Regions from separate parts of the Comamonas fluminis genome, predicted to be linked through region 2. Evidence: riboswitches for the same ligand, from Rfam matches in the RefSeq annotation. Region 2 holds a riboswitch; each other region holds the start of a gene.
The links. A riboswitch is a leader RNA that binds a small molecule or an ion and turns the genes downstream of it on or off. The one in region 2 is predicted to bind cobalamin.
Positions count from the first base shown of each region.

Region 1: another riboswitch for cobalamin. It lies ahead of JDW18_RS09740 (TonB-dependent receptor domain-containing protein); the one in region 2 lies ahead of JDW18_RS20140 (ABC transporter substrate-binding protein).
Region 3: another riboswitch for cobalamin. It lies ahead of JDW18_RS12575 (FecCD family ABC transporter permease); the one in region 2 lies ahead of JDW18_RS20140 (ABC transporter substrate-binding protein).

Region 1 covers NZ_CP066783.1:2,036,575-2,039,847, forward strand. Annotated here, with positions in the region: gene JDW18_RS09725 (helix-turn-helix transcriptional regulator) at 1-137, shown strand, start outside; gene JDW18_RS09730 (cell division protein ZapA) at 528-908, opposite strand; gene JDW18_RS09735 (DUF904 domain-containing protein) at 949-1,158, opposite strand; cobalamin riboswitch at 1,414-1,656, shown strand; gene JDW18_RS09740 (TonB-dependent receptor domain-containing protein) at 1,725-3,273, shown strand, end outside.
Region 2 covers NZ_CP066783.1:4,362,981-4,366,253, reverse strand. Annotated here, with positions in the region: gene JDW18_RS20145 (FecCD family ABC transporter permease) at 1-626, opposite strand, end outside; partial or broken gene JDW18_RS20140 (ABC transporter substrate-binding protein) at 687-1,537, opposite strand; cobalamin riboswitch at 1,826-2,053, opposite strand; gene JDW18_RS20135 (GNAT family N-acetyltransferase) at 2,112-2,636, shown strand; gene JDW18_RS20130 (short-chain fatty acyl-CoA regulator family protein) at 2,796-3,273, opposite strand, start outside.
Region 3 covers NZ_CP066783.1:2,661,721-2,664,993, reverse strand. Annotated here, with positions in the region: cobalamin riboswitch at 1-241, opposite strand, end outside; gene JDW18_RS12580 (ABC transporter ATP-binding protein) at 291-1,112, opposite strand; gene JDW18_RS12575 (FecCD family ABC transporter permease) at 1,076-2,161, opposite strand; cobalamin riboswitch at 2,370-2,632, opposite strand.

The DNA.
Region 1 (3,273 bases), 2.3 Mb from region 2:
CAGCGCAAACACTCAACATTCGCCCGAATACGGCGCGGGCCCATCTGCGCTCGATTTTTTCCAAGACGGGTGTTCGCCGCCAGACAGAGCTGGTGCGACTTTTCCTCAATAGCGTGGCCTGGCTGGGCAATCATTAAGCCCGGCGCCATTCAGAAACCTCTGTTCACGGCATCAACCTGAAGTACCCATGAAAAAAGCCCGCATCAGCGGGCTTCAAATTCAGATCAGGCAGTTGTGTTCGTTGTCTGGATAGTCAACTGCCCTCAGAAACAAGGTGTCTGCAAACGCCACCGGTTCGTCATCCTGAACCGGGGGTTCAGGTGGGCGAGGGCAACCTATCGTTGGGTTCATCTGACGCGAGACGATCACGCTCAATAGGTGATTTACCAAGCCCGTGCTCAGTGAGCATTGGTTCAAGGAAATATAAAAACCGGCAGATTTGCAGACAGGTGCTATTTTAACGGGGAATGTTAAACCTGCAGTCGGCAAAACAGCTTTGCCCTGATGTTTTCAGGCTTTGACAGTTTTCAGAGCAGGCGTGCGTCGTTTTCCAGCGCGTGGTCGAGCTTGAGCACCAGTTGCTCAGCCAGTTCCTGCTGGCGCTGCTGCTCGGCCTTTGCGGCTTCGTCCAGCTCTGCGGGGGGCGCCAGCTCCTGCTGCATGGACTGCATCTCGGCCTGGGCTGCTGCCATGTGGGCCTGCTGGGCATCACGGTCCAGCACATCGAAGGCCATGTTCAGCGCTGCCAGCACCGCCACGCGCTCACGCGAGCGGACTTTGCCGGAGTCGCGTACACGGGTCATGGCATCGTCCACACGGCGGACGGCCTCCATCACGCGTTCTTCTTGGCCATCGGGGCAGGTCAGCACATAGCTTTGCTGCATGATTTGCACATCGATCTGCTTCATGGGCGTCTGTGACAGGGTCTGGAGGCGGAAGGTGACAGTGTCACTCTCCCTGGTTAGCGGGCAAGCGTTCGATCAGCGCGTCCACGCGGGCGCGTGCTGCCTGCAGGCGCAGGCGCAGCAAATCACGCTCCTGAGTAAGGGCGATGACCTGGTCGGTGAGCAAGGCATTGGTGCGCTGAAGTTCTTCATGGCGGACCAACAGACGCTCCACGCGCTCGGCAATGAGATCAAGAGAAGGCTGGGGGGTCATAGACTCTGCCATTGTAGGTCTTGCAGTCAGTAGGTGGGCATTAAATTGCACGCAAAACCTGACTTGTACATGTTTCGGGAGGGTTGCCGCACAGGGGCAGCGAATACCGGTGAAACCTGTCTTTTTGCAGATGAGTGCCTGATTTCGCAAAATCGTAGCGCCATACGCAGATTGCGTCTGCATAAACTGAGTTTTTAAGGTAAAAAATCGTCACCCGGCTCCTTCGAATGAAGGATGAGCACGGGTTGAACTTCATTACAATGCGCGGCTGTTGGTGCTCGATGCGGCTGCTCTGCCGCCTCAGTTCAACGGGAAGCAGGGAGGTGTTTGCCAGATTTGACTGGTGCGCCGGGCCTGCGCTGCCCCCGCAACGGTCGGCGAATGGAGTGCCATTGCATTCCTCCTTTTCCCTGATAGCCACTGGCGCTTGCGCGCTGGGAAGGCTGGCAAGAGGACGATTCGCCTAGCCCGGATACCGGCCAACTTGGGTGTGTCTGCTATTTGCGGACATGTGTTGCTCAGTGTCGGCGGGTAGGCTGGCGTGAGCGCTTTCTCGCTGATTTCTCATGTCCAGAAACTCTTCGTCCGCGCAGCTCTGCGTGGCGCCATTTGCCTGCACTCGTGTGGCAGCTGCGGCTGTGCTGTGCGCTATTTCTTCGTTTGCCGCCCATGCACAGGATGCGGGTGCACGCCAGATGGCAGAAACCGTGGTCACTGGTAGCCGCGCCGAAGCCTCCATTGAACAGCTGACGGCAGATGTGACAGTCATCGATGCCAAGCAGATCGAGCGCGCCGCAGGCAGCAGCCTGCCTGAGCTGCTGCAGCGTGAGGCGGGCCTGCAGATCACCAGCAATGGCGGTCTGGGCAAGGAAGCCAGCGTTTTCACGCGCGGCACGGAAAGCCGGCACACGATTTTGCTGGTGGATGGTGTGCGTTATGGCTCGGCAACCAGCGGCGGCCCTTCCTGGGCCAATATTCCTCTGGCATCCATTGAGCGCATTGAGGTCATCAAGGGCCCAGCATCCTCTTTGTATGGCAGCGATGCAGTTGGTGGCGTGGTGCAGATCTTCACCAAGAAGGGCACTGGCGCAAAGCCTTTCAATCCATATGCCAGTGTCACGCTGGGCAGTGACCACTATGCGCAGGCCGCCGCGGGTCTGAATGGCTCTCAGCAAGGCTGGAACTATTCGCTGAATGCGCAGCGCACGACCGAACATGGTTTTTCCTCCACCAATTCCAAGGTGGCCTACGGAAACTACAACCCCGACCGGGACCCGTTTCGCCAGAGCTCTTTGAATGCCTCGCTGGGCTATGAGATCAACTCTGACTGGCGTGTTGACGGCAGCGTGCTGTATTCGGAAGGCATCACCCATTTCGATGACGGCCCTGGCGTGGATACCCGCAGTGCTTTGCGCACGCAGGTCAGCACGGCTTCGGTGACTGGGCGAATCCTGAAGGACTGGAAGTCCAAGTTCACCATCAGCCATTCGCGTGATGAGAGCAATGCCATTGATTCCGCGCAGTCCTATAACCTGCCGGGCCTGTTTGCCACCACTCAGCGCCAGTACCAGTGGCAAAACGATATCGCCACGCCCGTTGGCCTGGTGGTTGCAGGCTTTGAACGACTGGAGCAGGAAGTCAACAGCAGCACCAAATATTCGGTGACGGAGCGAACAGTGAATTCCGGCTTTGTCGGTTTGACCGGTGAGCAGGGCGCACATAGCTGGCAGGCCAATCTGCGCCGCGATGACAACTCGCAGTTCGGCAGCAAGAACACCTGGGGCGTGGGCTATGGGTTTCGTCTGAACTCCCAGTGGCGCCTGCATGCCTCGCATGGCACAAGCTTTGTGGCGCCGACCTTCAATCAGCTGTACTGGCCAGATTATGGCTCGCCAGACCTGAAGCCTGAATTTGGTCGCAATACCGATGTGGGTGTGACCTGGAGCGAAGGTGGGCACTCCGTCAAGCTGGTTTATTTCGACAACCGCATTCGCGGCTATATCGCGAACACGACCAAGCCCGAGAACATCCCTCGCAGCCGTATCAAGGGCTGGACGCTGGGCTACAGCGGCCAGTTCATGGGCTGGAAGCTGCGTGCGGACTATGACCAACTGG
Region 2 (3,273 bases):
CCCAGCAGCCAAAACATGATGCCGCGCGCCTGCTCGGCACTTCCCGACTTGGTGATGATGAGCGAGGTCAGTGCATTGAACAGTTGCGAGCCAGCAATACCGGCCAGCACAATCTGGCCGCCGTTACGCAGCCCGCCATTGCCTGCGGCATGGGCGAGCAAGGCCACCAGTGCAAATGCGCAGATGGCACCAAGGAATGCCCCTGTGGTCATGGAGATGAGGCCAGCCCCAAGGCCCGCCACCGACACCAGAACCGCCCCCGTGGAAGCACCGGCAGAAATGCCCAACAAATAGGGCTCGGCCAAAGCATTGCGCAGCAGCGACTGCAAGATCACCCCGGAAACCGCCAGGCCCGCGCCGCAGCTGGCGGCCACCAAAGCTCTGGTCAGCCGGTAGTTCCAGACAATGCCTGCGTTGATGGGGTCTATAGCGTAGCTGGCACCCAGAAGCTGATTGGCCAGCACCTCATACACAATGCGGGCCGAGATATCGGTCTCGCCAATGGCAATGCCCAGCACCACCGCCAGCAACAGCAAAGCTGCGGCAGCGATTGCCAGCAAGGCCATGCGCAAAAGCAGGCCCAGCGGAATGCGTGAGCGCCCCTGACTCAGCGTGAAGGTGTTCATGACACAGCAGGGGCGCATGCAAAGTGCACGCAAAGTGCATGGCGCCCATTTCCGCTCAGCTTACTTAGCGATGCCTTCAATCTTCAGCACGGCATTGGCGATCTGCTCCATGCCGTCCACCTGGCGAATCGAGCCCTGCAGCGCATCGGCATCCACGATCACGATACGGCCGTTTTTGACGGCATCCATGTGCTGGGTGACGGGATCTTTCTTGAGGAATTCCAGCTTCTTTTGGTAGTCATCCGCAGGAAAGCGGCGACGATCCATGCGGGCGATGATCAGCACCGAAGGGTTGGCCTTGGCAATGGTTTCCCAGCCCACTGTGGCCACTCTTCTGTCGATTCGATCACGTTGCGCAGACCCAGCGTCTGCATCATGTAGCCCGCCACGCCGTTCTTGCCAGCCATATAGGGGTCAGCCGCCAGGTCTGCGCTAGAGAACCACAGTGCGGCAGACAGGTTGTGCAGCTTGGAAGACTTGACCTTGGCCACCGCCTGGGCCTGACGATCGCTCAACTCCTTGACCAGGCTTTCACCGCGCGATTCCACATCAAAGGCCTGAGCCAGCTGGCGAATGCTTTTGTACAAAGCCTTGACGTCGTAGCTGGCGGTACGTGTGCCGTCCGAGCCCACCAGATTGTTCTTGCCTTCGCAGTCTGCGGGCATGGCATAGGTGGCGATGTTCAGGTCATGGAACTGCTCGCGCGTGCCAACCACGCCGTCCTTGCCCACCATCCATTCAAACTGCGAGACCACCAGGGCCGGGCGCTTGCCGATGACCGATTCAAAGCTGGGAATGTTGTCCGACAGGCGCGGCACCTTGTCGTTGATGGCCTTGAAGCGCGGCTGCACCGGGTTGAACCAGAGGGCTGTGCCCACCACTTTGTCGCCCAGACCCAATGCGTAAAGCATCTCGGTACCAGCCTGGCCGATGGTGACCACCGATGCAGGCGCTTTGTCGAGCTTGACGGTGTAATTGCAGTTCTGCAGCCGCACCGGATAGTCAGTGGCGTACGCAGAAAAAGAGGTGGCGATCAGGGCAGCGCTGGCAAGGCTTCTAAGCAGCATCGGAATAACTTTCCAGAAGCGGCGAGAAGCACTCTGGAAGATATGGCAAGCCACGCGCCTTCGCATCTGCCTGGGTAGGCAGCGCAGTACTGGAACGATGAGATGCACACTCCCCGGACACCCCGCCGGCAATGATTGATAGATGCTCTGGCAGGTCTCCTGACTGGCAAATCATCGCTGGCGCATCGCCTTCCCAAACAGAGATGTTCAGTGGCTATTGGATGGCTGGCTCATTGCCTACAGTTGCGGGGGCAGTTCCATTTCACGGGCCGGCAAGCAAAGTGCCGGACCACTGGATTCCCTCATGCATTCACCACAGCGAATACATGTTCTTGCGAAACCAAAGTTGCGGTAATGTAGCTGATTTTGTAGCAGCAGTCACAGGCCCGTTGGACGAATGCGCTAGTTTTCTCTGTTCATGCCCACTTCAAATTCCATTTCCATTCAGCGCGTTCGTGACTTGCATCAAGTCCAAAGCTTTCTGCAAAACGTGCGCATTTCCATGTTCGCCGGGCGCATCAACGCACAGGAGACACCTGAAGACCTGCGTGAATTCGAAGCGACCTATCTCTCAGGCAGTGGCTGCATGCTGGCGGCTCTCGATTCTCGACAAAGCGTTCAGGCAACAATTGCATGCCGTGTCTATGACGGCAGATTTCCGCAGTTAAATTTCCAACAGCACAAAGTCATGGAAGTCGTGCGCTTGTTTGTTGCGCCAGAGCATCGGCGCTCCGGGCTGGCCGGGCGGATGCTGCATAGGCTGCGCACTCATGCAGAGTCTCAAAACGTGGACGTTCTTTACCTGCACACACATCCGTTTTTGCCTGGCGCTCTGGAGTTCTGGCAGAAGCACCACTTTGAGGTCATTGATCGAGAAGCCGATCCGCTGTGGCAAACCATTCATATGCAGCTTGCTTTATGTGAATCAACCAGCCTTTCCTAGACTGCGTCAAGCCTCACAGAATTACGCCTCTAGAACTCTATCGAAGACAGGCCATCCGCAGGAAAATGTCTGCGGATGGGGTTGTTGAACATCTCGACGCAGCTGAAGATATCGTCGCGTATTTCTTACCTTGTTGCATGCCGACCTCACATGGCAAGCCTACCCGTAAGGCACAAAGCCGCTTTCGTTTTCATTGACCCGCAGAGGCTTGCCCACAAACGGGAAGGCGCGCTGCGGGCAGGCATTGCGCTCACAGACTTTGCAGCCCATGCCAATCGGAGTGGCGGCCTCAACCTTGCGCAAATCCAGCCCCTTGGAATACACCAGCCGCGCGGCATGTTGCAAATCGCAGCCGAGGCCAATGGAGAAAGTCTTTCCCGGCGCGCCCCAGCCCTGGCCTGCGTGGCTGATGGTGCGGGCAATCCACAGATAGACACGTCCGTCGGGCATGGAGGCGAGCTGCGGCACGATGCGCCCCGGCTGGGTAAAGGCCTCGTACACCACCCAGAGCGGGCAGGTTCCGCCAGTCTTGGAAAAGTGAAAATGCGTGGCCGACTGGCGCTTGCTGATATTGCCTGCCCGGTCCACACGGATGAAGAAAAACGGCACGCCCGGGGCTTCGGCCCGCTGCAAGGTC
Region 3 (3,273 bases), 1.7 Mb from region 2:
TCTCCGGGCTCACAGGCCATTCATTGCTGAATGCACATCTCGCCTTCCCGAAAAACTCGAAACCTCGCGTAGCGAGGGCCGAATCATCTCCAGTGGCTGCAAGCGCTGCTGCGACTTGCGTGAGCTGTGTGTTCCTGCTTACCGTTGCGGGGGCAGCCAAGGCTTCCTGATCGAGAGATCAGACCTTGTTCCCGTTTCACTCGCTGTTTTAAGAGCAAGCACCTTCCGAAACGAAGCGCCATCAAGGCGCCGCAAGAGTTTAGCAGTCCTTGGGCGCTTTCAAGCGTTATTCAGAGCAATTGGTCCGGCATGAACTCAATCAGAGGCTTGCCGCTGCGCTCGTTGATGCGCACCTGCGCCTGCACGCCATAGACCTGGGCAATGATCTGCGGCGTCAGCACCTCGGCGGGCGTGCCCTGTGCAGCCAGCGCGCCATCCTTGAGCAGATAAAGGCGGTCGCAGTAATGGGCGGCCAGCGGCAGCTCATGCAGTGCAGCCAGTGTGGTCAGGCCCAGGCTGCGTATCAGGTTCATCAGCTCGAACTGGTGGCGTACATCCAGGTGATTGGTGGGCTCGTCCAGCACCAGCAATTGGGCTTGCTGCGCCAGTGCTCTGGCCATCAGCACTCGCTGCTTTTCACCGCCTGAGAGGGTGGAGAACATGCGCTCGGTCAGCGCCTGGGCGTGCACCTGTGCCAGAGACTGAGTGACGATGCGCAAGTCCTCTTCACTGTCGCGAGAAAAAGCGCTTTGACGGGGGGTGCGCCCCATGAGCACCACATCACAGACGCGCAGATCAAACTCACCGGTGTTCTCTTGCGCCAGCACAGCCATGGCGCGGGCATTGTCGCGGGCACTGCGCTGCCAGACGTCTTGCTCTTGCATGCAGACCGTGCCACTGGAAGGCTTGAGGATGCGGTAGATCATGCGCAGCAAGGTGGATTTGCCGCTGCCATTGGGCCCCAGCAGGCCGACCAATTCGCCGCGCTGAATATGCAGACTGATGTCTTTGACGATATGGGTGGCTGCAGCTTGCCAGTGCAGTTGCCGGGCTTCCAGCAAGTAGTGTTGGCCGTTCACAGGCTGATCCTTTCCCGGGCGCTCTTGCGGCATAGCATCCAGACAAAGAAGGGCCCGCCCAGCAGCGACGTGATGACGCCAACGGGCACTTCGGCAGGGGCAAAGCTGATGCGGGAAAACACATCGACCCAGACCAGGAAGATGGCACCTGTCAGCGCTGCGACAGGTAGTACCCGCCGGTGCTCGGCGCCCACCAGCATGCGGGTGATATGCGGCACGATCAGGCCCACAAAGCCGATGGGGCCTGTCAGCGCAACAAGAACTCCCGTCACCATCGAGACGAGCAAAAACAGCCAGCGCCGGGTGCGTGTGGTGTCCACACCCAGAGTGGCTGCAGTTTCTTCGCCAGACAGCAATGCATTGAGCGAACGCGCCTGCGCCAGCAGCAGCGCAATTCCTGCCAGCAGCAGGGCAGCAGGCAGCCCCAGCTCTTTCCAGCGGGTTCCGGCCAGACTGCCCAGAGTCCAGGTCAGCACGGAGTTCGCCAGCTCACGCTGGTTGGCTGTCAGAATGATCAGGCTGGTGACGCCACCAAGACAGTAGGCAATGGCGACGCCACCCAGAATCAATCGCGAGGCCTGCAATCGTCCATTGGTATGGGCGAGAAAATACACCGCTGTGCAGGCTGCCAGTGCGCCGCCAAAAGCGCCCAGTGGTAAGGCCAGTTCCCCCGCAAATGCCAGTGTGCCAAAGGCCAGCACACTGACGGCGCCCACTGATGCTCCCGATGAAACGCCCAGCAGGTAGGGGTCAGCCAGCGGGTTGCGAACCATGGCCTGCATGGCTACACCCACCAGGGCAAGGCCGGCGCCAGTCATGGCCGCCAGCAGCACACGCGGCAGGCGAACGCGCCAGACAATCTGATACTGGGCCGTGCTCCAGCTGGCAGGCTGGGTTTCCATGCCCAGGCGCTGCGCCAGTTCATGCGCGGTGATTTGCCATGCTTGAGTGGGCCCAATGCGCACCGGCCCCAGCGTAATGGCCAGCGTCAGAGACAGCAGCAGCACGGCCGTCAGTGCAAACAGCCACAGTTTCAGCTGATGACGCTGCCGGGTGAAGGCTTGAGTCGAAGGCGCCGTCATGAGAGCCGTAGAACGCTGGTCAGGCCAGATGCCGGGCTATCGCCTTGCTGTGTAAGGGCAGGGTGGAAGATCAAAGGCCGTGTGGGAAATCTCATCGCTATCTTGTCAAAGCAGGCGGCTTGCATGCAGGCGATGAGATCAGGCGGGAGGGTGCGCGTGCGGTGAAAGCGCGGCATAGCCTGTTGCCATCACGCTGCTCCCCGCAGGCCGGTGTTGCAAATAACAGGCCGGTATCCGGGCTGGCAAATGGCTTGGGGCGCGAGGCCCCATGCCCACTGCTTCACCTTCCCGGCGCTGCCGCGCACCTCGATGACGAGGCCACGTAGAACGCCAGTGGCTGGCTTTTTGCATATATTGCAAAAGCCCAGAAGCGGTGTTGATCTGCTTACCGTTGCGGGGGCAGCCAGGGTTTTGCACCCTGTTCCCGTTTAACCCGAATGGACATCGGGCACCTGTTGCTGGGGCAGGGCAGACTAGTGGGGAGGTGACCACTTTGGCACATAACCTGCACGACACCCATTCTGCCCTGGCCCAATGATAACGCGGGTTTGCGGGCGATGTGGGGTCTGCAGAGTCACTCGGTGGCTTTGGCACAGAATGGGCCGACCAGGGGCACAAAACGGCCAGAGTGGGCCGTTAGCGCACTAAACGGTGCTGGGCATGGGATTTCCGGTTTCCCTTGTGTAATCGGGCGCTTAGGGGGATGTTTGCCTGCGTAGCCAGGAGTCGTGCCGCTGCTTCAAGGTCGGAAGTTCCGAGGTCGGAAGCTGCTTTGCTTCCAACCTCAGAATATCTATAAAAATCAAACACATAGTCGGATGGCCCTCAATTCTCAAAACTTCCGACTTCGTGGGAGGTTGGAAGTGGAAGATTGAGAATTTAAAGGCGCATTGCAAAGAAAAACGCCCAACCTGATGAAGGATGGGCGTTTTAAAAGAACGGCTGTGAGGCTTTAAAAAAGGGCTCGCTGCCTTCGCTCAGGTGGGGTGCTCACCCCAAGCTGGCCACAATCCTGAGCACTTGCCTTCGGTAAGGCTGTATTCGGCAGAGACACTACCGCCAGTCATATGCTGTGAACGCACCGTGACTGTCGTAAATCGACCCCAAGCGGA